DNA from 2 places in the Acidovorax sp. NN32 genome. Region 2 is predicted to be linked to the other one. Evidence: riboswitches for the same ligand, from Rfam matches in the RefSeq annotation. Region 2 holds a riboswitch; the other holds the start of a gene.
What was found. Region 2 has a riboswitch for S-adenosylhomocysteine ahead of metH (methionine synthase). Riboswitches for the same ligand answer to the same signal wherever they lie in the genome.
Positions count from the first base shown of each region.

Region 1: another riboswitch for S-adenosylhomocysteine. It lies ahead of ahcY (adenosylhomocysteinase); the one in region 2 lies ahead of metH (methionine synthase).

Region 1 covers NZ_CP199679.1:4,537,569-4,547,813, reverse strand. Annotated here, with positions in the region: gene ACT89O_RS20905 (peptide chain release factor 3) at 227-1,852, opposite strand; S-adenosyl-L-homocysteine riboswitch at 2,029-2,108, shown strand; gene ahcY (adenosylhomocysteinase) at 2,179-3,612, shown strand; gene ACT89O_RS20895 (TlyA family RNA methyltransferase) at 3,761-4,759, shown strand; gene metF (methylenetetrahydrofolate reductase [NAD(P)H]) at 4,756-5,607, shown strand; gene ACT89O_RS20885 (hypothetical protein) at 5,718-6,281, shown strand; gene ACT89O_RS20880 (septal ring lytic transglycosylase RlpA family protein) at 6,247-6,822, shown strand; gene ACT89O_RS20875 (23S rRNA (adenine(2030)-N(6))-methyltransferase RlmJ) at 6,871-7,758, opposite strand; gene ACT89O_RS20870 (serine/threonine protein kinase) at 8,070-10,019, shown strand; gene rplM (50S ribosomal protein L13) at 10,214-10,245, shown strand, end outside.
Region 2 covers NZ_CP199679.1:259,246-269,490, forward strand. Annotated here, with positions in the region: gene urtC (urea ABC transporter permease subunit UrtC) at 1-939, shown strand, start outside; gene urtD (urea ABC transporter ATP-binding protein UrtD) at 959-1,702, shown strand; gene urtE (urea ABC transporter ATP-binding subunit UrtE) at 1,742-2,431, shown strand; gene fmdA (formamidase) at 2,616-3,842, shown strand; gene ACT89O_RS01225 (FmdB family zinc ribbon protein) at 3,876-4,220, shown strand; gene ACT89O_RS01230 (aliphatic amidase) at 4,236-5,276, shown strand; gene ACT89O_RS01235 (hypothetical protein) at 5,396-6,109, shown strand; gene ACT89O_RS01240 (IPTL-CTERM sorting domain-containing protein) at 6,233-7,939, shown strand; S-adenosyl-L-homocysteine riboswitch at 7,969-8,077, shown strand; gene metH (methionine synthase) at 8,135-10,245, shown strand, end outside.

The DNA of each region.
Region 1 (10,245 bases), 1.0 Mb from region 2:
GGTAGCACCACGCGATCCTCGGTTTTTGCACGTTTCGCTTCGATGCCTTCTGCTGCCCACACTCCTAGGCACATCACGCCCTCGGGTCCAAGTCTTCAGCAGCAGCAAGTCCGCACCGACCAGGGCCAGTGCGGAAATGGTGGAGCCTATGCAAGTCCTGGTGCAAAGCGGCGCCGCGGAGAAATTGATCGGCTGACTGCGCAAGAATTTCCCCCTCTTGTGCGGGCTATGCGCCCTGCAGCGCCAACCCCGCATGCTCGCGCAGCGGGTGGAAATGGATCTTCGGAAACCGCTCTTGCGCCAAGCGCACGTCATATGGGCTGGTGCACAGGTAGGCCAGCGTGTCTGCCGCGTCGTGCGCCAGCCGCAGCGGGTAGGCGTCGGTGAACGCGCGCAGGTCGGCTGCGTTGTCGGCGGTGATCCAGCGCGCGCCGGTGTACTGGCAGCCTTCCAGGCGCACATCGGCGTCGTACTCGGCCTTGAGGCGGTGCTGCACCACTTCAAACTGGAGCTGGCCTACGGCGCCCAGCAGCATGTTGCCGCCTGCGTCGGGCTTGAAGACCTGGATCGCGCCTTCCTCGCCCAGCTGGGCCAGGCCCTGCTGCAGCTGCTTGGTGCGCAAGGGGTTCTTGAGCACCACGGTCATGAACATCTCGGGTGCGAAGAACGGCAGGCCGGTGAACTGCAGGTTGGCACCATCGGTGATGGTGTCGCCCAGCTGCACGCCGCCGTGGGTGGTAAAGCCAATGATGTCGCCTGCGTAGGCTTCTTCGACGGCCTCGCGGCGTTGCGACATGAAGGTCACCACGCTGGTGGGGCGCAGCTCCTTGGAGGTGCGCTGCACCTTGAGCTTCATGCCCGGCGTGTATTTGCCCGAGGCCACGCGCACAAAGGCGATGCGGTCGCGGTGGTTGGCATCCATGTTGGCCTGCACCTTGAACACCACCCCGGCAAAGCCTTCGTCTTCGGGCTGGATGGTCTTCACCACGGGTTGCTTGTTCACTTCAAGCGTGCTCACGCGCGGGCCGGGGGGAGGGGCCATGTCCACCAGGGCATCGAGCACTTCCATCACCCCGAAGTTGTTCACGCCGGAGCCGAAGAACACGGGGGTGAGCTTGCCAGCCAGGAAGGCTTCATGGTCCCACGCGGGCGATGCGCCCACGGCCAGTTCCATGCTCTCCAGCGCGGCGTCGAACTCGGCGCCAAAGCGTGCGCGCAGAGTCGCCTCGTCCGACAAGGGGATGGCCTCGAAGTCCTGTGGGCGGCGCTCGCTGCCGGACTCGAACACCGTCATGGTCTTAGTGCGCAGGTTGATGATGCCGCCAAAGCTCTTGCCCTGGCCCACGGGCCAGGTCATGGGGCAGCAGGGCATGCCCAGCTCGCGCTCCACCTCGTCCATGATGTCCAGTGGGTCGCGCACTTCGCGGTCCATCTTGTTCACGAAGGTGATGATGGGCGTATCGCGCTGGCGGCAGACCTCGATCAGGCGGCGGGTCTGTGCTTCCACACCGTTGGCCGCGTCGATCACCATCAGGGCCGAGTCCACGGCGGTGAGCACGCGGTAGGTGTCTTCCGAGAAGTCCTTGTGGCCGGGCGTGTCGAGCAGGTTGATCACGTGCTCGCGGTACAGCATCTGCATGACCGAGCTGGCCACCGAGATGCCGCGCTGCTTTTCGATTTCCATCCAGTCGGAGGTGGCGTGGCGGCTGGCCTTGCGGCCCTTCACGGCGCCTGCGATCTGGATCGCGCCCGAGAACAGCAGCAGCTTTTCCGTCAGCGTCGTCTTACCCGCGTCGGGGTGGGAAATGATGGCAAAGGTACGGCGGCGCCGGGTTTCTGGGGCGTAGGACACAGGGGGTTCCTGAATGGGATGGGTGCGGGGCAGAGCGCCCTGCGCAAGAATCTTCGGGCCGGGACCGGCGTGGGACGCAGGGGCGGCAGTGGCGGGATTTTACTGTTCCGTGCAAGGCCGAGGACGGATTCATCCCGGGGCATGGTGCGGGGAATGCACTTGCTTTTATAATCCGCCGATCCGAGGAGCGTTGCAGCGTCCCCAGCACAGGCGGGGCGTGAGGCTCGGAGTCATCTAGCAACGACGCTCATCCACTTCTCGTGTGGTGAGCTTTTTCACTCCCGCGACCAGTGGTTTTTCAACATGCTTTGGAGCAAGAAACCATCATGAACGCACGCGTCAACGCCCCGGTCAACACCGACTGCATCATTGCCGACATCGGCCTGGCCGCATGGGGCCGCAAAGAAATCCGCATCGCCGAAACCGAGATGCCCGGCCTGATGGCCATCCGCGAGGAGTTCGCGCCCAAGCAGTCGCTCAAGGGCGCCCGCATCACGGGCTCGCTGCACATGACGATCCAGACCGCCGTGCTGATCGAGACGCTGCAGGCATTGGGTGCGCAAGTGCGCTGGGCATCGTGCAACATCTTCTCCACCCAAGACCACGCCGCCGCCGCCATTGCTGCGGCGGGCACTCCGGTGTTTGCCATCAAGGGCGAGACCCTGGCCGAGTACTGGGACTACACCCACCGCATTTTTGACTTTGGCCCCGCCGGCACCGAAGGCGAAGGCCCCAACCTGATCCTGGACGACGGCGGCGATGCCACGCTGCTGATGCACCTGGGCAAGCGCGCCGAAAAGGACGCCTCGCTGATCGCCAACCCCACCAGCGAAGAAGAGACCTGCCTGTTTGCATCCATCAAGGCCAAGCTGGCTGAGGACCCGACCTGGTACAGCCGCAAGAGCGCCCAGATCATCGGCGTGACCGAAGAAACCACCACCGGCGTGCACCGCTTGAAGGAAATGTCGGCCAAGGGCTCGCTGATGTTCCGCGCCATCAACGTGAACGACTCGGTAACCAAGAGCAAGTTCGACAACCTGTACGGTTGCCGTGAATCGCTGGTGGACGGCATCAAGCGCGCCACCGACGTGATGATCGCTGGCAAGGTGGCCGTGGTGGCCGGCTACGGCGACGTGGGCAAGGGCAGCGCCCAGGCCCTGCGTGCACTGAGCGCCCAGGTGTGGGTGACCGAGATCGACCCCATCAACGCCCTGCAGGCTGCGATGGAAGGCTACAAGGTCGTGACGATGGAATACGCTGCCGACAAGGCCGATATCTTCGTGACCACCACCGGCAACAAGGACGTGATCCGCCACGAGCACATGCTGGCCATGAAGGACCAGGCCATCGTCTGCAACATCGGCCACTTCGACAACGAGATCCAGGTGGCGTCGCTGGAGCAGTACGAGTGGGAAGAGATCAAGCCCCAGGTGGACCACGTGATCTTCCCGGACGGCAAGCGCATCATCCTGCTGGCCAAGGGCCGCCTGGTGAACCTGGGCTGCGGCACGGGCCACCCGAGCTTTGTGATGTCGTCGAGCTTTGCCAACCAGACCATTGCCCAGATCGAGCTGTTCACCCACAGCGACTACTACGAAAACGGCAAGGTCTACGTGTTGCCCAAGCACCTGGACGAAAAGGTGGCCCGTCTGCACCTCAAGAAGGTGGGCGCCATGCTGACGGAGCTGACCGACGAGCAGGCTGCCTACATTGGCGTGCCCAAGCAAGGCCCGTACAAGCCGGATACCTACCGCTATTGATCCCGCGCCCCAGGCGCATTGCGCGCCTTGGCGGCATGCCGCCGGTGCGCTGGTGGATCACTGCATCGTGGTTGCTACTATTGTGATAGCTGCTTGCGCTTGATGGATAAGCGCTGGAGGCTGATTTGACTCTTAAAGGATGAGCGCCATGCGTGCAGATGTATTTTTGGTGGAAGCGGGCCATGCGGCCACGCGCTCGCAAGCGCAGCGGCTGATTGCTGCGGGCGTGGAGTGGCGTCTGTCACCCCTGGCGCCCTGGCAGAAGGTGGCCAAGAACGGCGATGACATCCCGTCCGTGGCCGAGGTGAAGCTGCTGGACGATGCCGAGGCCAAGTACATCTCGCGCGGCGGCCTCAAGCTGGAAGGCGCCTTGTTGGCCACGGGGCTGTCCGTGGCCGGGCTGCGCTGCCTGGATGTGGGGCAGAGCACCGGCGGCTTTACCGATTGCCTGCTGCAGCAGGGCGCAGCGCAGGTCATCGGTGTGGACGTGGGCCATGGCCAGCTCCACGAGCGGCTGCGCAGCGATCTACGTGTGGTCTGCGTGGAGGGCGTGAACGCGCGCTCGCTGACCGCACAGGCGCTGCAGGAAGCCTGCGAGCTGGCGCTCTCTGAAGTTGTCGAAGCCGACGAAGACAACGAAACCCAGCCCGAGGCGCCCTACAGCTGGATGCGCAATGGCGGCCTGGTGGACGATGCCTACGATGACAGCGGCGACGCGAAAGAGCAGGACATCGAAGCGTTCAAGTCCGAGCGCGCGCAGCGCGCAGAGGCGCGGGCGCTGGGCACGCTGCCCGTCCAGCGCCGTCGCCGCCCCGACTGCGCGGGCGTGGACATCACGCCGGTGTTCGACGTGATGACAGGCGACCTCTCGTTCATTTCGCTCACGCTGGTGCTGCCCGCGCTGGTGCCTCTGCTGGCGCCCGACGGCCATTTGCTCATGCTGGTCAAGCCGCAGTTTGAACTGCAGCCGGGCCAGGTGGGCAAGGGCGGTGTGGTGCGGGATGCCGCGCTGTATGCGGTGGTGGAAAAGCGTATCCGTGACTGCTGCGCCGAACTGGGCCTGGCCGTACAGGCCTGGCTCGACAGCCCCATCCAGGGCGGCGACGGCAACCATGAATTTTTTGTTTATGCGAGGAGGGCTGCATGATTGCTGCCAATGCCCAGGGCACCGGTTTTCCGGTGAGTTTCGAGTTTTTCCCGCCCAAGACGTCCGATGGGGCGGACAAGCTGCGGGCCGCGCGCCAGCAGCTGTATGCGCTGCACCCTGATTTCTGCTCGGTGACCTACGGCGCCGGTGGTTCCACGCAGGAGGGCACTTTTGGCACGGTGCGTGAAATCCTGGCCGAAGGTGTGAGCGCCGCTTCGCACTTCTCGTGCATTGGTGCCACACGCCAGTCCGTGCGCGAGCAGCTCGCCACGCTCAAGGCCATGGGCGTCAAGCGCTTGGTGGCGCTGCGCGGCGATTTGCCCAGCGGCTACGGCGCGGGCGGGGAGTTTCAGTACGCCAGTGACCTGGTGGCCTTCATCCGCGCGGAGACGGGCCGGGATTTCCACATCGAAGTGGCCGCCTACCCCGAGGTGCACCCCCAGGCCAAGTCGCCCGAGGCGGACCTGAAGGCCTACATCGCCAAGGTGCAGGCGGGTGCGGACTCGGCCATCACCCAGTATTTCTACAACAGCGATGCGTATTTCCGCTTTGTGGAAGACACGCAGCGCCTGGGCGCCACCGTGCCCGTGGTGCCCGGCATCATGCCCATCGGAAGCTCCACGCAGCTGATGCGTTTCTCGGACGCCTGCGGTGCCGAGATTCCCCGCTGGATCCGGCTGCGCCTGCAGGCGTTTGGCGACGACACAGCCAGCATCAAGGCCTTTGGGCTGGATGTGGTGACCGACCTGTGTGACCAGCTGCGCAGCGCGGGCGTGCCCGCACTGCATTTCTACACCATGAACCAGAGTGCGGCCACTCTGGAAATCTGCCGCCGCCTGGGGATCTGACGACCACGGCTTGGCTACCATTAGCACTTTGCAACATTTGCAGGGGGATGGTGGTCATGGAACGAGCTGGGGTGGCGGTATGGTGTGCGCTGTGTGTGTGGGTGTCGGGCATGTCGGGCGTTCAGGCGCAGACCCGCTACCACTGCAGGGACGGAAATGGGAACACTTTTGTCCTGTCGCGGCCGTGCCCTGAGGGCTCCCGCACCACAGCCGCTGTGGCTGGGCCTGCCCCGGCGCAATATTCATCGCCACGTTATGACAGCTATTCGCCGGTGCGGTCATCGCCCGAAACCCCGGACCACCACCAGTACCTGAGCGCGCGCTGCCGGGCCCTGGATGAAAACATCCGGGGAGCGTATGGCCGGGGCATCAAGGCCGACGTGGTGGAAGGAATGCGGCGCGAATACCGGCGCGATTGCCGGGAGGAGGAGCAGGATGCGTACTCACGGCTTTCGGCGGAGCGCCGCCACCGCGACAAGCAACGCCGGGAAGACGAAAAGTCTGCCCAGGTCGCAGCACAGGCTTCCAGGGAGCAGCAGGAGCGGCACGCCCAGCAATGCGCCGAGTCTCGCCGCATTCTTACCAACAAACGCGCCAGAACGGATTTGACGGATGGAGAGAAAAACGATCTGCGACGGTTTGAGGAAGCATTTCTGGAGCGCTGCAAGCGCTAGCGCCCACCTGCGGCTGCTGCCCCTGCTGGTTGCGGCCTACTGTGCGTGGTTGCCTGCTGCGCAGGCAGAGGGGGCCGGTAACACGGCAGAGCCCTCCACCCCGAATGCCGTGGATGCCGCGTTGGCCGAGGCGGGGCTGCTGGATGAGGAGGTGCAACCTCTTGGTGAGCCCATTGACGCTCCATGGGCTGCGCCTTCGGGGGAGTCTGGCCGGTACGAGGTGGCGCCAGAGACCGGACTCGCGTCCTGGTACGGGCCTGGGTTTCACCGGCGCAAGACAGCCAGTGGTGAGCGGTTTGACATGCACGCAATGACCGCTGCGCACCCCACCCTGGCCTTTGGCACATTCATCTGTGTGCGCAGCCAGATCACGGGCCGAGGGGTTGTGGTGCGCGTGAATGACCGGGGGCCCCATGCGCGGGGCCGGATCGTGGACTTGAGCCGCGCTGCAGCCATTGCCCTGGGGCTGCACGGTCTGGGGCTCAAGCCGGTGGAGGTGTTTCCTGTGGCCAATGGAGAATCGACCTGCCCTGAAGAGTGAGGACGTGGGGGCGGATGGGCCGTAAGAACGACCCGCCACTTGGACGCATCAGCCGCCTGATTCCAGGGTGTGCGTGGCGTGTTTGTCCTGGGCCAGCAATTCCACCATTTGTGGCAGTGCGGTTTTGAGCGCGGCCTTCAGGGTGAAGGGCGGGTTGATCAGAAACATGCCACTGGCTGGCAAGCCTGGACGCTTGACGTCGCCAGCAGCGTTTTCGGTGAGCTTGCTGTTCTTGACGGTCAGCGTGGCATGCAGCCAGCTCTTGCCTGCCTTGGTGGCCAGGGTCTTGAGGCGGCGAGGCAGGTCGTGCGCCTCGGGGCGCGGGATGATGGGGTACCAAAAGGCGTACGTGCCGGTGGCAAAGCGCTTGAGCGAATCCGCCGCCATATCGAGCACCTTGGCATAGTCGCTCTTGATTTCATAGCTGGGATCGCACAGCACCAAAGCGCGGCGGGCCGGTGGAGGCAGGAATTTCTTGATCCCTTCGAACCCGTCTTCGTGCAGCACGGCCACTTGGCGGCCTGCTTCGAGCTGGGCCACGTTGCCCGCCAGGGCGCGCAGGTCGGTGGGATGCAGCTCAAAGAGCTTGAGCTTGTCGTGGTCGCGCAACAGGCGCTGGGTGATGAACGGGGAGCCTGGGTAAACCCGCAGCGTGTTGCCCTGGTTGAAGGCACGGACCATGTCCACATAGGCCTGCAGGGCCGGCGTGAGGGTTGGGGCCGTGGGGGCAAACAGGCGGACGATGCCGTCTGCAGCTTCGCCGCTGGTGCTGGCGTAGTCGCCATCGAGCCGGTAGAGGCCCGCGCCCGCATGCGTGTCCAGCACGGTGAGGGCCGCGTCTTTCTCGGTAAGGTGTTGCAAGGCGGCGATCAAGACCGTGTGCTTGAGCACATCGGCATGGTTGCCTGCGTGGAAGGCGTGGCGATAACTGAACATGGCTCTATGGTAACGAGTGCGCCCTGTCGCCTTCCTGGGCCGGGTCGAGGGGTGGCTGCACTGGGTGGCGGGCACCAGAGGCCGGGTCATGGTTCCATGCGAATTTGTCATGGGCTGTGGGCGGCCAGGAACCATGGCGCGGCACAATCGGCGTATCTCTGACCAGGGTGTGTAACTTTTTTGGCAGACGGGAAGCCTTTTGTTTCTGTAGCGCGTGCTGGCATGCTTCATGATTGCGTTTGGAGCGGTGTTGGCACCCGTTCACCCACAATCTCTGTCGAAACAAGCCCGCACGCCACACCCTTTCCACCATGATCGCAAGTTCCAGCCAAGCCCCAGCCAGCGGTGTCAGCCATGTGGATGCGCTGCCGCCAGGCACCCGCCTCGCTGAGTTCGAGATCCTTGCGCTCCTGGGGGTTGGCGGGTTTGGCATGGTCTACAAAGCCTTTGACCACTCCCTGCACCGGGCCGTGGCGATCAAGGAATACATGCCTTCGGCGCTGGCGGGGCGTGCGCAGGGCCAGTCGCTCTGGGTGAGATCCTCGTCGGACCAGCAAACGTTCCAGGCCGGGCTGGCCTCTTTTGTGGGTGAGGCGCGCCTGCTGGCGCAGTTTGACCACCCTTCGCTGGTCAAGGTGTTCCGCTTCTGGGAGGCGAACAACACCGCCTACATGGTCATGCCCCTCTACAGCGGTATGACCTTCAAGCAGGCCCGTGCCCAGATGCGCACCCCGCCGCCCGAGATCTGGCTGCGCAAGGTGCTGTGGTCAGTGCTGGGTGCCCTGCGGGTGCTCCATGACGGTAAGACCCTGCATCGGGATATTTCGCCCGACAACATTTTTCTGCAGGACATCGGCCCCCCGGTGCTGCTCGACCTGGGCGCTGCCCGGCACGCGATCAACGACCAGGACCGCAAACACACCGCCGTCCTCAAGGTCAACTACGCGCCCATAGAGCAATATTCCGATGGCGACGAGGATTTGCGCCAGGGCCCGTGGAGCGACCTGTATTCCCTGGCTGCGGTGGTGCATGGCTGCTTGTGCAACGACACGCCGCTGCCTGCCACGTTGCGCTCCATCCGCGATCGCATGGTGTCGTTCTCCCGCGTGGCCAGAACCGTCAAGCGCCAGTTTGGCGTGGAGTATTCCGCGCCTTTCGTGGCGGCGATCGCGCAGTCGCTGGCGCTCAAGCCGGAGGACCGGCCGCAGAGCATCGACGCGTTCCTGCAGCTCATGGAGATGACGTCCGCGCCGGAGGGGAGCGAGCACTTCGACTTCCGGAACGACCTGGGGGATATCTGGGTGGAGCCTGCCGATCAGCCGGGCCCGGGCTTGGTAACGCCTACGGTGGATGTGACCTCAGCACCCAGCATCGTGGCAGAGATGCACGCCCAGGCGCAACGCGCCACCGGGAACGGAGTGGCCCACGATGCCGGAGGGCGTGCCACGCCCGCAGGCGAAGCGAATGTTGGCGGAGACACCGTGATGCTGGGCGGCCCGGACACTGTGGCTGCCGATGCGGGTGATACGGTCTTCATCGACGCAGGAGACACGGTGGTGGTCGATGACTCCCGCTACGACGATCCTGCGGGCGGCCACCAGCCGGGGAGCACCACCCGCCATGCGTCCGACCATCGGCCACAGCTATTGGAGCGGGAGATCGCCCGCCCCCACGGCAAGGCGGTGAAAACCACGCGGCGCTCGCCGGTTCTGGTGTGGCTCGGGGTGGCTGTGGTGGCCGTGGTGGTTTCTGCCGCCGGCCTGCGCTGGGCCCAGAGCAGCAAGGCGCCGCAGGACGACATCATCACCGAGATGGCAGAGCCGCCCGCAGCGCCGCCGCCTGCAGTGATGGAGACGGCGCTGCAGGACCCGGCCGCAGCGGCCTCTGCTGCTGTGGACGGCGCTGCGAGCGATACGGTGGCTGCTGCATCCATGCCTGCGCCAGCACTGGTTCCTGCTTCTGCTCCGCGCGCCCCCACTCGTGCGCGACGGGCCGCCCCTGAGCCGGCTCCGACCCCGATCTTGGTGCATGAGGAGCCGCCCCCGCCACCGCCCCCTGTGGTGGCCGAGCCCAAGCCTCGCCCGCCACCACCGCGTGTGCCCAGCCCGCAAGAGGCCTGTGCAGATGCCAATTTCCTCGCACGCCCCATGTGCATCCACCAGGAATGCCAGAAGCCATCCCAGGCCAACCAGCCCATCTGCGTGGAGAACCGCCGCCGCTACGAAGCCGACGAGCAGCGCCGCCGGCAGACCCCCAATTAGCCGTGGGCGAGGGGGCCGTGGGCTGCTTTCCGGCTACGGGCTTGCGCCACAGGCCTGCAAATTCGTATAATCGCGGGCTTCGCAGCGCTTTTGTGGTCCCGCGGCGAAGACTTTACGCCACCTAAGAGGCTTCCTTCAGAGAAGCACCGACCGTGGAAAAGGACCCACCAAACCCTCTTTTGAAGAGAAAACTCATGACTACTACTTTCAGCGCAAAGCCCGCTGA
Region 2 (10,245 bases):
AAGATCCAGTCCACGCCGGGCATCCCCGACTTCATGGACTGGAACCAGATCACCGAGCTGCCCAGCTTCTGGATTCCGTTCAAGAGCCTGCCATTTGCGCTGGCAGCGGTCATCGTTGTGCCCACGCTGCTGGCCTGGATCATCAGCTTTGCGATGTTCAAGCGCCGTGTGGGCGGTGTGTATTTCGCCATCATCACGCAGGCCGTGGCACTGATTCTGACGGTGCTCATCATCGGCCAGCAGGGCTACACCGGTGGCGTGAACGGTATGACGGATCTGAAGACCCTGTGGGGCTGGGACACGCGCACCGACAGCGCCAAATACATCCTGTATTACGTGTGCGTGGCGCTGCTCATAGGCTCCATCATCCTGTGCCGCTGGATACAGACCGGCAAGGTGGGCACGCTGCTGCTGGCCATGCGCGACAAAGAAGACCGCGTGCGCTTTTCGGGCTACGACGTGGCCAATTTCAAGGTCTTCACCTTCTGCCTGGCCGCCGCGCTGTCGGGCATCGGGGGCGCCATGTTCTCGCTGCAGGTGGGCTTCATGTCACCCAGCTTCGTAGGCATCGTGCCATCTATCGAGATGGTGATCTATGCCGCCGTGGGCGGGCGCATGAGCCTGGTGGGCGCGGTGTATGGCACCTTGCTGGTGAACGCGGGCAAGACGTATTTCTCGGAGAGCTTTCCCGAGCTGTGGCTGTTCCTCATGGCCGGGCTTTTCATCGGCGTGACCATGGCCTTCCCCATGGGCCTGGCGGGCCTGTGGGAGAGCCATGTGGTGCCCTGGTGGAAGGGCCGCCGCGAAGCGCTGCGCCAGGCATCGGAGCAAGGCCGACCATTCGCGGCGCGCCCGCCTGTGGATGCAAGCACCGCTGCGGCAGCGTCGCCAGCACCCGCCGCCACGCTGCCTGATGGCGTGAGCCGCCAGGGCGTCTGAAACCACCGGAGCACTCCTCATGAGCAACACCGACTTCGCGCTGGCCATTGAAGACCTGACCGTGTCGTTCGACGGCTTCAAGGCCATCGACGACCTCACGCTGTACATCGACAAGAACGAGCTGCGCGTGATCATTGGCCCCAACGGTGCGGGCAAGACCACGCTGCTGGATCTGATCTGCGGCAAGACCCGCGCCACGGGCGGCAGCATCAAGTTCAAGAACGAAGAACTCACCCGCATGGCAGAGCACAAGCGTGTGCGGCTGGGCATCGGGCGCAAGTTCCAGACGCCCTCCATCTACGAGAACCTGTCGGTCTTCCAGAACCTGGAGGTGTCTTACCCCGCAGGCCGCTCGGTGCTGGGCGCGCTGGCGTTCAAGTGCACCGATGAGGTCAAGGCGCGTGTGCAGGTGGTGGCCGAAGACATTGGCCTGGGCGACAAGCTCGATACCGAGGCTGGCTTGCTGAGCCACGGGCAAAAACAGTGGCTGGAGATCGGCATGCTGCTGATGCAGGAGCCCGAGCTGCTGATGCTCGACGAGCCGATTGCCGGCATGAGCGCGCGCGAGCGTGAACTGACGGCCGAGCTGCTGCAGCGCATCTGCAAGAACCGCGCGGTGATCGTCATTGAGCACGACATGGAGTTCGTCAAGCGCATTGCCCACAAGGTCACTGTGATGCACCAGGGAAAGATCCTGGCCGAAGGCCCCATGGAGAAGGTGCAGGCGGACCCCAAGGTCATCGACGTGTACCTCGGGCATTGACCTCCTCACCCGCCCACCGAACCCCCACAGGAGCGCAGCATGCTGGAAGTCAAGGATTTGTTTGTGGCCTACGGCCAGAGCGAGGCGCTGCACGGCATCTCGTTTGACGGCCGTGCCAACGAGACTGTGGCCATCATGGGCCGCAATGGCATGGGCAAAACCACGCTGTTCAAGAGCCTCATGGGCGTGATGCCCGTCAAGAGTGGCCAGATCACCGTGGCAGGCCAGGACGTGACGAAGGACGAGAGCTTTCGCCGCGTGGCCAAGGGCATCGCCTATGTGCCGCAAGGCCGCATGATCTTCCCGACCCTCACGGTCGAAGAGAACATCGAGACCGGGCTGGAAAACTCCAAGACGCGACAGATTCCCGAAGACATCTACGCACTGTTTCCCGTGCTGTGGGACATGCGTCGGCGCAAGGGAGGCAACCTCTCGGGCGGGCAGCAGCAGCAACTGGCCATTGCGCGAGCGCTCGTCACCGACCCCAAGGTGCTGCTGCTCGACGAGCCCACCGAGGGCATCCAGCCTTCCATCATCAAGGACATCGCCAAGGCGCTCAACGAGATCCGCAAGCTGCGCCAGATCACCATCGTGGTGAGCGAGCAGGTGCTGTCGTTTGCCATGGACGTGGCCGACCGGCTGTTCGTCATTGAGGGCGGCCGCCTGGTGCACGAGACCGCCCGCGCGGACACCGACCAGCAGCGCATCAAAGCCTATCTGTCGGTATGAAACACCCCCTGAGTCGCCTTCGGCGCCTTCCCCCCTCAAGGGGGACGACGCCCTCGCTGCGGGGCGGCCCTTGCTTGGCGTCCCGGGCCTCGGCCGTGGCGGTCTCGGCGGCAATGCGCCATGTAAGGCCGGGATTTTTTCTCGCTTTTTCCTTCTTCCACCCAACCCTTCCAAGGAGCACGCCATGGCTGAAACCCTGATCAAGGTCGATCTGAGCAAGTCGCCCACCGAGAACGAGAACATCCACAACCGCTGGCACCCCGACATTCCCATGGCCTGCTGGGTCAATCCTGGCGATGAGTTCGTGCTGGAGACGTTTGACTGGACGGGCGGCTTCATCAAGAACAACGACAGCGCCGATGATGTGCGCGACATCGACCTGACCACGGTGCACTACCTCAGCGGCCCCGTGGGCGTGAAGGGCGCCGAGCCGGGCGACCTGCTGGTGGTGGACCTGCTGGACATTGGTGCCAAGCAGGACAGCCTGTGGGGTTTCAACGGCTTTTTCAGCAAGAACAACGGCGGAGGTTTTTTGACCGAGCATTTCCCGCAGGCGCAAAAGTCGATCTGGGACTTTCATGGCATGTTCACCAGCTCGCGCCATGTGCCGGGTGTGAAGTACGCTGGGCTCATCCACCCCGGCCTGATTGGCTGCCTGCCCGACCGCAAGATGCTGGAGCAGTGGAATGCGCGCGAGCAGGCGCTCATCGACTCAGACCCCACGGCCGGGCTGGCCAACCCACCCTCGGCGGGCACGGCCCACATGGGCCGCCTCACGGGCGATGCCAAGGCCAAAGCGGCTGCCGAAGGCGCCCGCACGGTGCCCCCGCGCGAGCATGGTGGCAACTGCGACATCAAGGATTTGTCGCGCGGCGCCAAGGTGTTCTTCCCGGTGTATGTAGACGGCGCCGGGCTGTCGGTGGGCGACCTGCACTTCAGCCAGGGCGACGGCGAGATCACCTTTTGCGGCGCCATCGAGATGGCAGGCTGGGTGCACATGAAGGTCACGCTCATCAAGGGCGGCATGGCCAAGTACGGGATCAAGAACCCCATCTTCAAGCCCAGCCCCATCACGCCCACCTACAACGATTACCTGATCTTCGAGGGCATCAGCGTGGATGAGAGTGGCAAGCAGTACTACCTGGACGTGAACGTGGCCTACCGCCAGGCCTGCCTGAACGCCATCGAGTACCTCAAGAAGTTTGGCTATTCGGGCGCGCAGGCGTATTCCATCCTGGGCACAGCCCCGGTGCAGGGCCACATCAGCGGCGTGGTGGATGTGCCCAACGCCTGCGCCACGCTGTGGCTGCCCACGCAGATCTTTGACTTTGACATCAACCCGAGTGCGGCGGGGCCGATCAAGCACCTGGATGGCTCGGTGGCCATGCCGCTGTCGCCCGATCTGGTCTGACAGTCAAACACCATTGCTGCAGAAGGACCCGCCATGCCCACCTACGACTACGCCTGTGCCCAGTGTGGCGGGTTTGATGCCTTCCGCCTGCTGGCCGACCGCAACGAACCCGCCGCCTGCCCAGACTGCGGCGCAGCATCGCCGCGCGTGTTTGCCACCGCACCGCGCCTGGCACTCATGAGCGCGTCCGCGCGCAGCGCCATCGCCACCAACGAGCGAGCGCGGCACGAGCCGCAGCGCTCGGGCGACTACGCCCGCCTCAAACACCCTGCAGGCTGTGGCTGCTGTTCGTCATCGCAAAGCCGCAAGGCCACGGTGACGGCGCCCAGCGGCGCCAAGGCGTTTCCGAGCAAACGGCCCTGGATGATTTCTCATTGATAGGGATGCTTCACCATGATTCACGGCGATATTTCAAGCAGCAAGGACACCGTCGGCGTGGCGGTGGTCAACTACAAGATGCCGCGCCTGCATACCAAGGCCGAGGTGCTGGACAACGCGCGCAAGATCGCAGACATGCTGGTGGGCATGAAGACCGGCCTGCCCGGCATGGACCTGGTGATCTTTCCGGAGTACAGCACCCACGGCATCATGTACGACGCCCAGGAGATGATGGACACGGCGGCCACCGTACCGGGTGAAGAGACCGAAATCTTCGCCGCCGCCTGCCGCAAGGCCAAGGTGTGGGGCGTCTTCTCACTCACCGGCGAGCGCCATGAGGAGCACCCGCACAAGGTGCCGTACAACACCCTGATCCTCATGAACGACCAGGGCGAGATCGTGCAGAAGTACCGCAAGATCATGCCCTGGACCCCCATCGAAGGCTGGTACCCCGGGGACACCACCTACGTCAGCGAAGGCCCCAAGGGCCTGAAGATCAGCCTCATCATCTGCGACGACGGCAACTACCCCGAGATCTGGCGCGACTGCGCCATGAAGGGTGCCGAGTTGATCGTGCGGTGCCAGGGCTACATGTACCCCGCCAAGGAGCAGCAGATTCTGATGAGCAAGGCCATGGCCTTTGCCAACAACACGTATGTGGCCGTGGCCAATGCCGCCGGGTTTGACGGCGTATACAGCTACTTCGGCCACAGCGCCCTGATTGGCTTTGATGGCCGAACGCTCGGTGAATGCGGCGAGGAGGAATACGGCGTGCAGTACGCCGCGTTGTCGAAGAGCCTGATCCGCGACTTCCGCAAGAACGGGCAGTCCGAGAACCACCTCTTCAAGCTGCTGCACCGGGGATACACCGGGCTGATCAACTCCGGCGGTGGGGACCAGGGTGTGGCCGCCTGCCCGTATGACTTTTACACCCGCTGGGTGACTGACCCCGAAGGTACGCGCAAGGCCGTGGAGGCCATCACGCGGCCCATGGTGGGCACCGAGGAGTGCCCGATCAAGGGTATCCCCAACCCCGACAGCGCAGACCGCTGCTGAGGCAATGGGATTCAGGGCCGTGGCCTGAGATCTTCAAACAGTGTTAACCGGCTGTGAGGCGCCCACACTGCGCCCGATAATCGGCCCCCATGCGTGGGCCGTTCCTTTCTCTCCTGTGGATGTCATCGTGTGCAATGCTGTGCACCGTGCTCGCAGGCTGCGCGGCGAATGCGCCCACGCCACGCGGCGAGGTCAAGGGTGCCGCCACAACGCCCGCCGAGCTGGCCCAGTCCGACATGAACCGCGTGGCCACGCTGGCCATGCACGAGAACCTGGAGGGCTTGTTCCGCCTCATGGACAAGCTCTACCGCCGCAACCCCGCCGAATGGCGCAAAACCAGCGCCACCAGCCGCGAGCACGCGGCCGAGCAGGTGCGCACAGCCATCCTGCAGCGCCAGCCCTGGGCACCACTGCAGGGGCGGCGCGACATTGCCGCGATGGGCTTTGCGTTCGCGCCGGAGTTCACCGGGGACCGCGTGGCAGCCTTCATCCATGCCACGGCCGACATGATCATCACGGCCCATGGCGGAAAGATCGAATTCTTCTTGCTCGACGGTGTGGATGCACAGCACCTCTACAACGCCGCCCGCAATGTGGAAAGCGCCGTGTGGCTGCTGGCCCAGCGCCGCAATGCCCAGGGCCAGCCACTGCTGCTGGCGGACGAGATCGGCCCCCAAGGCCGCAACCTGAGCTTTGAGCGCGAGTTTGGCAAGATCATCGCGCGCCTCGACCTGCTGGCTGCCCTGACCACCGAAAAGTACCGCCGCGCCGCCATCAGCTATGTGCAGGGCATTGTGGGCGGCACGTTCCTGCAGTTCCTGCCGGTGCGTTGAGAGCGATTCAACCGCTTCAAACGCGGGACGCGCGGTCAGCGCGTGCCGCCATGCACGAAGATTCCGGGTGGAAACGTGGCGTTACACTTTGGTCACCCCTCCACTTCGAATCGGGACTTCGCCATGCTCCAACGTGTTTTGCTGTGGCTCACTGCGCTCTTGTTGGCCATGGTGGCTGCGACCGCGGCGCATGCCCAAGATGCGGACCTGTCCATCACGAAGACCGATGGTGTGGCCACGGCCGTCCCGGGCGGGTCGGTGACCTACACCATCACCGCCAGCAACGCAGGGCCGGACCCCGTCGTCGGTGCCACGGTTGCGGACACCTTTCCCGCCGTGCTCACCGGCACCTGGACCTGTGTGGGCGCAGGCGGCGGTACCTGCACCGCCGCAGGCAGTGGCAACATCAACGACAGCGTCAACCTGCCAGCGGGGGGATCGGTCACCTACACGGTGAGCGCCACGATCAACGCTTCTGCGACCGGAACGCTGACCAACACCGCGACAGTGACGTCCGCCGTGAACGACCCGGTTCCCGCCAACAACAGTGCCACCGATTCCGACACGCTCACGCCACAGGCCGATCTGGCCATCACCAAGACCGATGGTGTGACCACGGCCACGCCGGGCGGATCGGTCACCTACACCATCACCGCCAGCAACGCGGGGCCATCCAATGCGCCGGGGGCCACGGTGGCGGACACCTTCCCCGCATCACTCACTGGCACCTGGACCTGTGTGGGCGCGGGTGGCGGCACCTGCACCGCCGCAGGCAGCGGCAACATCAACGACACCGTCAACCTGCCCGCCGGAGGATCGGTAACCTACACCGTCAGCGCCACGGTGAGTGCAGCGGCCACAGGGACGCTGGCCAATACCGCGACGGTGACAGCGCCGGGCGGAGTGACCGATCCCGTCCCGGGCAACAACAGCGCCACGGACTCCGACACCATCACGCCGCAGGCCGATCTGTCCATTACCAAAACGGACGGCGTGACCACGGCCGTCCCGGGCGGGTCGGTGACCTACACCATCACCGCCAGCAACGCGGGGCCGTCCAATGCGTCGGGGGCCACGGTGGCGGATACCTTCCCCGCAGCGCTCACCGGCACCTGGACCTGCGTGGGTGCGGGTGGCGGCACCTGCACGGCAGCGGGCAGCGGCAACATCAACGATAGCGTCAACCTGCCCGCCGGTGGATCGGTGACCTATACGGTGAGCGCAACAGTGAGTGCTGCGGCCAGCGGAACGCTGGTGAACACCGCGACGGTGACAGCGCCGGGCGGGGTGACCGACCCCAATCCGGGCAACAACAGCGCCACGGATTCCGACACCATCGCATCGCAAGCCGACCTGACCATCACCAAGACCGATGGCGTGACCACGGCCAACGCTGGCGGCTCGGTGACCTACACCATCACCGCCAGCAATGCCGGACCGTCCAACGCCCCTGGCGCGACGGTGGCAGACACCCTGCCCGCCGTGCTGACCGGCACCTGGACCTGCGTGGGCTCCGGCGGCGGCACCTGCACGGCGGCGGGCAGCGGCAGCATCAACGATGTCGTCAACCTGCCCGCGGGTGGATCGGTGACCTACACCGTCACCGCCACGGTGAGCGCGTCGGCCACAGGGACGCTGGTCAACACCGCGACGGTCGCGGCCCCGGGTGGCGTGACCGACCCTAACCCCGGCAACAACAGCGCCACCGATACCGACACCATCACGGCAGTGGCCGCGAGCGCGATTCCGTCGTTGTCCGAGTGGGCTTTGTGGCTGATGGCGGGCTTGATGCTGCTGGCCGCACTTCGGGGCCGCCGCCCAGTGCGCTGATCCCGGGCGGGCAACTTACAATCGCCCCTCGGCCCAAGGAGCGTTGCAGCGACTTGCCATGCCCGGCTTGGTGCATGGCGATTCGTCAGGCTTGGGCCCCGCGCACCCCACCGTACACCGCAACGACGCTCACCTGTTTTTCTGCTGCCCCTGCACAGGTGAGTGAGTCCTATGTCTGCTGTATCCCTGCCCCCCATGAAGCTGTCCGGTCTGGAGCCCGTCTCCATTGGCGAGGGCACCTTGTTCGTCAACATCGGCGAGCGCACCAACGTCACCGGCTCCAAGGCGTTCGCGCGCATGATCCTGAATGGCCAGTACGAAGAGGCCCTGGCCGTGGCGCGCCAGCAGGTGGAGAACGGCGCCCAGGTCATCGACATCAACATGGACGAGGCCATGCTCGACAGCAAGGCCGCCATGGTGCGCTTTCTGCAGCTCATCGCGTCCGAGCCCGACATCGCCCGCGTGCCCATCATGGTGGACAGCTCCAAGTGGGAGGTGATCGAGGCCGGTCTGCGCTGCGTGCAGGGCAAGGGCATCGTCAACTCCATCTCCATGAAGGAGGGCGTGGACAAGTTCAAGCACGAGGCGCGCCTGGTGCGCCGCTACGGCGCCGCTGCCGTGGTCATGGCGTTTGACGAAAAAGGCCAGGCCGACACCTACGAGCGCAAGATCGAAATCTGCGAACGCGCCTACCGCATCCTGGTCGATGAAGTGGGCTTCCCGCCCGAGGACATCATCTTCGACCCCAACATCTTTGCCGTAGCCACCGGCATTGAAGAGCACAACAACTACGCCGTCGATTTCATCGAGGCCACGCGCTGGATCAAGCAGAACCTGCCCGGCGCCAAGGTGTCGGGTGGGGTATCGAACGTGTCGTTCAGCTTCCGCGGCAACGACCCGGTGCGCGAAGCCATCCACACCGTGTTTCTGTACCACGCCATCAAGGCCGGCATGGACATGGGCATCGTCAACGCGGGCATGGTGGGTGTGTACGACGACCTGGAGCCCGTGCTGCGCGAGCGCGTGGAAGACGTGGTGCTCAACCGCCGCCCGGATGCTGGTGAGCGCCTGGTCGAGATCGCCGAAACCGCCAAGAGCGGCGCCAAGGACGAAAGCAAGAAGCTCGAATGGCGCGGAACGCCCGAGCACCCCAAGACCGTGGGCGAACGCCTGTCGCACGCGCTGGTGCATGGCATCACCGACTTCATCACCGAAGACACCGAAGAGGCATACCGCGAGATCCTGGCCAAGGGCGGCCGCCCGCTGCACGTGATCGAAGGCCCGCTCATGGACGGCATGAACGTGGTGGGCGATCTGTTTGGTGCGGGCAAGATGTTTTTGCCCCAGGTGGTGAAAAGCGCACGCGTGATGAAGCAGGCCGTGGCCCATCTCATCCCCTACATCGAGGAAGAAAAGCGCCAGGACGAACTGGCCGGGCGCGACGTGCGCAGCAAGGGCAAGATCGTCATCGCCACCGTGAAGGGCGACGTGCACGACATCGGCAAGAACATCGTCACCGTGGTGCTTCAGTGCAATAACTTCGAGGTGGTGAACATGGGCGTGATGGTGCCCTGCCACGAGATTTTGGCGCGCGCCAAGGTCGAGGGCGCAGACATCGTGGGCCTGTCGGGCCTGATCACCCCCAGCCTCGAAGAAATGCAGTACGTGGCGGGCGAGATGCAGAAGGACGAGCACTTCCGCATCAAGAAGATCCCGCTGCTGATCGGCGGCGCCACCACCAGCCGCGTGCACACCGCCGTCAAGATCGCTCCGCACTACGAAGGTCCCGTGGTCTATGTGCCCGACGCCTCGCGCAGCGTGAGCGTGGCGCAGAGCCTGCTGGGCGACGGCGTGCAGAACTACGTGGACGAGCTCAACGCGGACTACGACAAGGTCCGCACCCAGCACGCCAACAAAAAGGCCACGCCCCTGTGGCCCCTGGCCAAGATCCGCGCCAACAAGACCCCGGTGGACTGGTCTGCCTACCAGCCCACCGTGCCCCGCGCGCTGGGCCGCCGCGTGTTCAAGAACTTCGACCTGGGCGAGCTGGCCAAGTACATCGACTGGGGCCCGTTCTTCCAGACCTGGGACCTGGCCGGCCCGTACCCCGCCATCCTCACCGACGAGATCGTGGGCGTGGAAGCCACGCGTGTGTTTGCCGATGGGCAGGCCATGCTCAAGAAGATCATCGAAGGCCGGTGGCTCACGGCCAGCGGCGTGATGGCCCTGCTGCCCGCCAACAGCGTGAATGACGACGACATCGAGTTCTACACCGACGACACCCGCACCGAGGTGGCCATGACCTG